One region of the Paraburkholderia sp. SECH2 genome, then DNA from elsewhere that is predicted to be linked to it. Evidence: riboswitches for the same ligand, from Rfam matches in the RefSeq annotation. Region 1 holds a riboswitch; the other holds the start of a gene.

Region 1 (4,380 bases):
CATTCTTGGACTCCTTGCTTGAACAGGTTGTGCACGATTGGAGCGAACGCCATGCGCGTGGCACAACGTTTGCGAGTCCGTTAGGCGCTTGTAACCTGAGCTTGGTTCCCTAATTTGACGTTTGCTGAACGTTTGTGTTCATCGGCGCACAGACATGCGCGTGACACAAGCGGCAACGGGTCACATGCGCGTATGCAAGGTCAAACAAGACGTTTGGTGATGAAGCGCCATTCAGCTTCGGTCACCGGTGTGATCGACAGGCGGTTGCCTTTGACGAGCACACGCATGTCCTTCAATTCTTCATGCTCGCGCAGCGCGGCAAGCGGAATCAAGGGGATCTTCTTCTTGAACACCACATCGACGAGTAGCCAGCGCGGCGTTTCCTGCGACGACTTCGGGTCGTAGTAGGAGCTCTTCTTGTCGAATTGAGTGGGGTCCGGATACGCGGTGGACGACACCTCCGCGAGCCCCGCAATGCCCGGCTCCGGGCAACTCGAGTGATAGAACAGCACACCGTCGCCGACCTGCATCATGTCGCGCATGAAGTTGCGCGCCTGATAGTTGCGCACGCCGGTCCACGGCAACGTGTGGTGCGGTGCCTCTGCCAGATGGTCGATGCTTGCTTCGTCCGGTTCGGACTTCATTAGCCAGTAGCGCATGAATCGAGTTGAACGTTAAAGGTTTGACACAGCAAAAAAATCGAGGCCCAAAGAAAAACGGCACCGAACCGAAGTCCGATGCCGTTTGAATAAGGTCCCCGCCTTAGCCGCTAGGCCGGCATCCTGAACCGGGAGTTCAGAATTGGTCGCAGTTAGCAGCACTTCGGGTACATCAGACAGAGTGACGCGCACACCCGTGCTACAAATTTCCACAACCGTGCACATGGCATTGGTTCAAGGAATATATGACCTTGGCGAACCAGGCAGGGAAGTCAAACCGATTGAATTCAAGACGTTTGCATGAATCTTTGTTCATGCATCTCGGTTGAATTCGCAGCCGATCTCAGGACCGGCTACAAGATACTTTTACATGCTGTACTGCTGAATCACAGTACCCAGTTGCTCGTTCATTTGGTGCATTGTACGCCGGATTTCTTCAGCGGGAAATGCTTCTCCGTGCCGCACGCTGCTTTGCAGCTTAAGCAGTTCTGATGCCAGCGACAGCGCGGCCATGACGGCAATGCGATCCGTGCCGCGCACGTTGCTGCCATTGCGGATCTTCGACATCTCGGCGTCGACGCGTGCAACCGCTTCAAGCAGCGCGCCTTCAGTTTCCGGCGAGCAGGCTAGACGATAGGGCACGCCGAGAATCGATACTTCGATCTGCTTGGTGGTCATGCATTTTCTCCATGGCGGGTGACGTCGCTCTCCGCTTCTTCCTCATGCGGCGCGGTCTCGAGCAGATCGAGCTGATTATCAGGCTCGCTGTGCGCGCGGGCCCGCGGCAATTTTTCGAGGATCGCATTGAGGCGCACCTGTGCGTCGTCGATCTTTGCCGACAGCGCGTCGCGTTCCGCCTGCAGCGCATCGCGCTCCTCGCGCATCAGCGCGAGTTCCGTGCGCGTGGCCTCGGCTTCGGCACGCGTTTGGGCGAGCTGATCTTCGAGCGCGAGCCGCGCTTCATTGTGGCGTTGGCTGATCGTGATCAGCTTGCCGATATTCTGTGAAAGTGTTTCGAGTTCGGTGAGCATCTGCTGCGTCCTCTAAAGACATCGCATTTTAGCGCGGAATGTCGCAGGTTCCGACAATTGTCTCGTTTCGAGACGTAACAACATCGCTTTGTGCCGGCTTTTATCGACCATATGATGAAAAACAACTCATGCATCGGACAATAACCTGCACTTAACAGAACAGTTTGCGCACGGATTAACCATTCTTGACGGACCCGAGGGCCGCTCCTAAACTGGCCGCACTTTGGTGCCCGCGCGCGCTTTTCCACAGTGTGCGCAGTTAAACGGGAAGCAGGGCGCGCGCTTCGCCTGAACGCGCCAACCTGCGCTGCCCCCGCAACGGTAAGCGACCGCATTCGTCATGCAGGTCGATCCTGATCGCGTGTTTGATGCTTAACACGCGAGTGTGCCACTGCGCGTCACGCGTGGGAAGGCGGGATCGATGTGTCGCCAGCCCGGATACCGGCCAGAGGGAGAGGCTCGTTCCCGCGCAAACGTAAAACAACGCGGGCGCCTCGTTACGCATCGGCCCGCGGGGAAGCGGGCCGCGCACGCTATCCACAGGAATGTCATCCCATGCTGTCCCCTATCGCTCGCGCGGCGTTGCTCGCCTTTGCGAGCCTGCCGCTCGTCGTGCATGCTCAAGCTACTGCTTCTTCTGCGTCACCGTCCTCGTCGTCATCTTCTTCTGCCGATACGGGGGCGAGCGGTTCGTCAGCCGCGGTGTTGTCGCCCGTTGTCGTGACCGCGGAGCGCGGGCCGCAACCGCTCGCCGATGCGATCCCGCAGACCACGCTGTTCGACCAGCAGGACATCGCCGATACGACCGCGACCGATTTGCCCGGCCTGCTGCAACTCGCGCCCGGCGCGCAAATCTCGCGCACCGGTGGTCCGGGTTCCACGACGAGCCTGTTTCTGCGCGGCGCGTCGTCGACGCAATCGCTTTTGCTGATCGACGGCGTGCGGGTCGACTCCGTGAGTCTGGGCGCGCCGCAACTCGCGCAGATTCCCCTCGACCAGATCGATCACGTCGAAGTGGTGAATGGCAACGTGTCCGCGCTTTACGGCTCCGGCGCAATTGGCGGCGTGGTGCAGGTGTTCACCAAAGACGGCGGCGACCATCCGCCGCGTTTCAATTTTTCGGTGGGCTATGGCAGCTATCACACGCAGACGCAGCAGGCCGGCGTGAACGGCTCGCTGGATAAAGACGGCAACACCACCTTCAGCATTTCGCTCGCGCGTTCGAAAGACGACGGCTTCTCCTCGCTCAATCCGTCGCAGGCGCCCAACGCGAATCCGAACGCGAACGGCTATCTGAACGAAAGCATCTCGGCTTCGCTGCGTCACAAGTTCAGCGACAAGTGGGACGCGGGCGCCACCTATTTCCAGTCGAACGGCAATAACAGCTACGACAACGCGTACGGTGTGCCGACCGATCTGAACAACCTCTACAGCAAAGTGCGCCAGGTGTCGGTGTTCGCGAACGGCAAACTGACCGACTGGTGGACCACGCACTTCATCGTTTCCGAAGGCGACGACCGCAGCGTGGCGAATACCAACGGCATCTACAACGGCCGCTTCGATACCGACAATCGCCAGTACACGTGGCAGAACGATTTTGCGCTCGCCGCGCAGCAGAAACTGCAGGTCGGCTATGAGCATCTGGATCAGAGCCTCGACTCGGATACATTCACTGCGCCCGACCGGCATGTGGATTCGGGCTTTGTCGGCTACACGGGGCGCTTTGGGCGCAATCAGATTCAGGCCAACGTGCGGCGCGATCAGTATTCCGATTTCGGCGGGGCGAACAGTTACTATCTCGGCTACGGTTTCGATATCACCGAGCATTGGAAGGCGACTGCAAGCTATTCGGATTCATTCCGCGCGCCGAGCTTCGACGATTTGTACTATCCGCTCAGCGGCAATCCGTCGATCCAGCCGGAGCGCAGCCATTCGATCGAAGCAGCATTGCAGTACGCGTCGAACGCGCTTGGCGTGATGCGTCTGAGCGCCTTCCAGACGCGTTATTCGAATCTGATCGACTACGAGCAGGTTACGCCCGGCATTTTTTTGGCCGAGAACGTCGGCCGTGCGAAGGTGCAGGGGCTTGAAGGATCGTGGAGCGGCCATATGGGCAAGACCGACGTGCGCGCGTCGCTAACGCTGCAGAATCCTGTCGACCTCGATAGCGATACCGATCTTGTGCGTCGTGCAAGACGCTTCGCGTCGCTGGCGGTAAATCGCAGCATTGCCGGGTGGCGTGTCGGCGGCGAGTGGATTGTCAGCGGCGCGCGTGAAGATAGCAGCGGCACGCTGGGCGGCTACGGCGTGGTGAATCTGTCGGCGCGCTACAACATCACGAAGGCATGGTACGTCGCCGCGCAGATCCAGAACCTGTTGAACAAGGACTATGAAACGGCCTACTCGTATAACTCGCCGCGGCGCGGTGCGTATGTCACGGTTGGTTGGCAGCAGCAATGACGAACGTACTTGCATGAGAACGTGCCGATGAACCGTAGCTCGAGCCCGATGCCCACGACCACGTTGCGCGTGATGAGCGCAAAGCGCGCCGCCGCGATCTGGCTCGTGCTCGCGGCGATCGCGCTGGTTGTGCTGATGGCATCGCTCGCACTGGGCAGTGTGTCGCTCGCGCCGGCGCGCGTGTTGGCGGCGTTGCTGCCGTCGCACGCGTCGCATGTGGCGTCCGGCGA
Region 2 (4,380 bases), on a different contig from region 1:
TGCGGGTAGCGGCACCGTGCCGGTGTTCGCGAACGGCGACTGGCTTGCGCCGACGCATGACGTCAAGCGTGCCGTGATTCTGATTCACGGACGCCTGCGAAATGCGGACACGTACTTCAATCTGGCGGAGCGCGCGTGCGCACTGGCTGGTGGCGATGCGGCCGATACGCTGCTGATCGTGCCGCAGTTCCTCGCGAGTGCCGACGTTGGCGCGCATGCGTTACCGCCATCCACGCTGCATTGGGAATGGACTAGCTGGATGGGCGGCGACAACGCCGAAGGTCCGGCGCCGCTCAGTTCGTTCGATGTGCTCGACGCCATTCTGCAGACGCTGGCGTCGCGTGAGCAGTTTGCGTCGCTGACCGAGGTGGTGATCGCCGGGCATTCGGGCGGTGGCCAGGTGGTGCAGCGCTATGCCGTGGTGACGCGCGGTGAGGCGCCGCTCGTCGCGCGCGGAATTGCGCTGCGCTATGTGGTCGCGAATCCTTCGTCGTACGTGTACTTCGATGCGATGCGGCCGACAGCATCAGGTGAATTCGTGGCGTTCGATGCGACGGCATGTCCGTCGTTCAATCGCTGGAAGTATGGGCTCGAAGATTTGCCGGCCTATGCTTCGAGCGACGGTGATTCGAGCTCCGCTGATGCGCTCGAATCACGCTATGCGCGTCGTGACGTCACCGTGCTGCTCGGCGGCGCGGATTGCGATCCGCAGCATTCGGCACTTGACCGTTCATGCGCTGCGCAGACGCAAGGCGAGCATCGGTTGGAGCGCGGATTGGCTTACGCGCGCTATATGGCGTCGCGGGATCCGGAAGGGGCTGCGAAGCATCGTACGTTTGTGATCGACGGCGTCGGGCACGACGCGAAGGGGATTTTTGCATCGGCGCAGGGGCTGGCGGCGTTGTTCGGCAAGGCATGAACCGTGCTACGGAGATAAGGCCAGCTTTCAAAGGACTGTGCCGACATGAACAAGACCCGAATTCTCGCGGCCGCGATCGCCGCTGTATCACTTGGCGCATTGCTGCCGTGCAGCGCGAATGCTGACGATGCGCCTAGCCCGTGTGCATCGCTCAAACGGATCGTCGCGGCGGCGCCGGACGGCCTGGCTTCGCTGACACCGGATGACGGCAAGGGCGTCGCGCAACCCTACGGCGATGACGCCCAGTGTTCGGCGAGCCGCGGGAGTTATCAATGCACGTGGACGCCGCATCACGACGCCGGTTCGAGCGCGGACGCGCTGCAGGGTGTCGCGGCGGACATCGCCTCGTGCCTGCCGGACGCGACGCATGATCAGAATTCACCGGGACGTCAGCATTTTTATCTTGGCACGCGCGCCAAACGGACCGATATCACGTTGACGCGGGCTGATTCGAGCAAGTTGAGGCTGGTTGTATCGGGCAAGTGAGCGGGCACGTGCGTTTCGGACTATCCGAGCGTAGCCGTTATTGTGATGCTGGCCACCATGTCCAGCCGCGTCGCGAGCGTCGCAACTCGACCATCGAGAGCGGCGCGATTTCGATGTGCGGAAACACGCCCGGCGGCGCGCCGAGTGCATGAACGATCGCGGCCCGGATCACAGGCGCGTGCGTGACGGCGACCACGGTCTGTGTGTTGCCTTGTATGACGTCCTCGCTCAACGCACCGTTTAGCGCATCGAGCCACTGTCCCACCCGCTTCACGAGTTGACTGAACGACTCGCCGCCGTGCGCGGCCGTGTCGGGATCGTGTGTCCATGCGGCGAGGTCGTGTGGTGCTTCGACCGCGAGATCGGCAAGGCGGCGGCCGTGCCACAGGCCGTAGTCCATATCTGCCAGCCGCTCGTCGACCGACGCCGCGGCACCGAGCCCCAAGGCCGACGCCGTGTCGCGCGCACAAACCGCAGGGCTGACGAAAACTGCCGCGTCATCCGGAATCGACAGACGCGCTCGTGCGGCGGCGGCTTCGGCGAGGCCGCGTGCGTCGAGCGGGTCGTCGGCAGGGAAGCGGCCCGCGCGCATCGCCGCGGTCGATGCGTGGCTGATCAGTAACAGCCGTATGTCCATTCAATTGATTTCCATAAAGACCGGACTAGAGCGGGACGCCGCGTACATGCTTTGCATTGCCGGGAGGCAAAGTTTAGCGCGTAGAATAGCGTCACTGCGAAGCACGGAAGCCGGTGAGAGCCCGGCGCGGTCGCGCCACTGTAATCGGCATTCATGAGCCGAAAGCCAGACCTGAGCTTCGCACCATCCCTCTTCAATCGACTATCGGGGCGCGTTACCCCCAGGAGATGTCCATTATGTCCAACGCTGTTTTCGATTCCACGACACAGCCCGTCGCCCAACCCACGCCGATTCCGCTGCGTGAACTGCTGCCTTGGGTCGTGTTCGGCGGCTTGCTGCTGTTGCTCGCGCTGTATTTCGTTGGTGCGGAGCAGGGCGCCACGTCGCTGGTGCCCGGCATGTATGTGCACGAATTCGTGCACGACGGCCGCCATCTGCTCGGCTTTCCCTGCCACTAACGGAGTCGAACATGGTCGGTAAATTGTTGGTACGCGGGATGCTTGCAGGCATCGCCGCGGGATTGCTCACGTTCGGCTTCGCGAGATTGGTGGGCGAACCGCAGGTCGATCAGGCGATTTCCTTCGAGGAAAAGGCCGACGCCGCCAAAGGCGAAGCGCCCGAACCCGAACTGGTGAGCCGCGGCACCCAGGCGGGTCTCGGACTGTTGACGGGCGTGGTGACGTACGGCGCCGCGTTCGGTGGGCTGTTCTCGCTGGTGTTCGCGTATGCGTATGGCCGCGTCGGTACGCTGAGTGCGCGCGCGTTGTCCGCATGGCTCGCGCTTGGCGCGTTTATCACGCTGGTGATTGTCCCGAACATCAAGTACCCGGCGAATCCACCCTCGGTGGGCGACCCCGAGACGATCGGGATGCGGACCGGCTTGTTCTTCCTGATGATTGCGATCTCGCTGGCTGCAATGGTGTTTTCGCTGAAGGTTCGACGCCGCGCGGCACTGAAGTTGGGCGCATGGAATGGTTCGATCGTGGCGGGCGTGGTGTTCGTTGCGATCATTGCGGCCGTGCAACTGTCGATGCCGACGATCAACGAAGTGCCGGCGGCTTTCCCGGCGGTGCTGTTGTGGAAATTCCGCGTCGCGGCCATCGGCATGCAGGTGATTATGTGGACGACCGTTGGACTGCTGTTCGGCGCGCTCGTTGAGCGCAGCAAATTGCTGGCTCCCGCGAGCCGCAGCGCCGCGAAGTCTGCTTACCTTTGATGTGAACGGCGTGACCGTGCGAGCCGCGGTCACGCCGACGTGCAGCGCGAGAGAAGCCAAATACATCAAGTACTTGGCGCGTTTGCCGGAATGTTATCCACAGGCTTGTGAACGTTTTCTGTGGATAAGCCACCCCTCTGCAATGCGCCGCTCCGCGCCAACCGTGTCGGCGATCATCGCTGCGTCTCCCCGCACCGCAAGCAACAAACCGATCTGCGTCAAGCACTTAGGTACGATGCCCCGTTGTTATCAACAACCCTATGAACATTTTCTGTGGACAAGTGCCATGGCTGCATAACGTTATGCAAATCGCTTGGTTGCCCGAAGCCGGGGCACATCCGACACTCACTCCAATCTCAAGCAAACCGAGCCTGGAGCCATGTCGAACCCATCAAGCCTGCGCCCATCGTGGGCCACTCGCCTCACGGCACTTCTGCTGCTGGCCGCATCGGCGATAACGACAACAACGGCCATCGCCGCGCCACCTTCGGGCGATCCGATCCTGATAGGCGTCAGCGGCCCGCTGACCGGCCAGAACGCTCAGTACGGCGCGCAATGGAAAGCTGGTTTCGATCTTGCATTAGATGAGATCAACAGCCACAACGGCATCAACGGCCGTCCGCTGAACTACGTCTTCGAAGACAGCCAGAGCGATCCACGCCAATCCATCACGATCGCGCAGAAATTCGTCAACGACCCGCGCATCCTGATCGAACTCGGCGACTTCTCGAGTCCCGCTTCGATGGCGGCGTCGCCGATTTATCAGCATGCGGGCCTCGTGCAACTCGGTTTCACCAACTCGCATCCTGACTTCACCAAAGGCGGCGACTACATCTGGAGCCCATCGGTCAGCCAGGCCGACGCGCAGCCGCTGCTTGCCGACCTCGCCGTGAAAACGCTCGGCCTCAAGCGCATCGCCGTGCTCTATCTGAACACCGACTGGGGACGCACCAGCAAGGACGTCTTCGTCAAAGCCGCCAATGAACGCGGCGCGCAAGTCGTTGCGGCCGAAGGCTATCAGTCGGCCGAGAAAGATTTCCGCGCGACGCTGGTGCGCGTGAGCGCTGCGAATCCGGATGGCATCGTGCTGATCTCGTACTACTCCGACGGCGCGCAGATCGC

Evidence for each region. Region 1 has a riboswitch for cobalamin ahead of M0D66_RS35825 (TonB-dependent receptor). Riboswitches for the same ligand answer to the same signal wherever they lie in the genome.
Region 2: it holds a riboswitch for cobalamin, as region 1 does, so the genes downstream of both, M0D66_RS20330 (CbtB-domain containing protein) here and M0D66_RS35825 (TonB-dependent receptor) in region 1, are expected to answer to the same signal.

The regions. Positions count from the first base shown of each region.
Region 1 covers NZ_JALPRH010000040.1:32,669-37,048, reverse strand. Annotated here, with positions in the region: gene M0D66_RS35850 (SIMPL domain-containing protein) at 1-3, opposite strand, end outside; gene M0D66_RS35845 (EVE domain-containing protein) at 201-659, opposite strand; RNA gene ssrS (6S RNA) at 751-932, opposite strand; gene M0D66_RS35835 (cell division protein ZapA) at 1,026-1,337, opposite strand; gene M0D66_RS35830 (ATPase) at 1,334-1,690, opposite strand; cobalamin riboswitch at 1,898-2,155, shown strand; gene M0D66_RS35825 (TonB-dependent receptor) at 2,246-4,150, shown strand; gene M0D66_RS35820 (iron ABC transporter permease) at 4,178-4,380, shown strand, end outside.
Region 2 covers NZ_JALPRH010000012.1:27,039-31,418, reverse strand. Annotated here, with positions in the region: gene M0D66_RS20345 (alpha/beta hydrolase) at 1-919, shown strand, start outside; gene M0D66_RS20340 (hypothetical protein) at 965-1,405, shown strand; gene M0D66_RS20335 (histidine phosphatase family protein) at 1,443-2,042, opposite strand; cobalamin riboswitch at 2,097-2,236, shown strand; gene M0D66_RS20330 (CbtB-domain containing protein) at 2,279-2,500, shown strand; gene M0D66_RS20325 (CbtA family protein) at 2,512-3,258, shown strand; gene M0D66_RS20320 (ABC transporter substrate-binding protein) at 3,638-4,380, shown strand, end outside.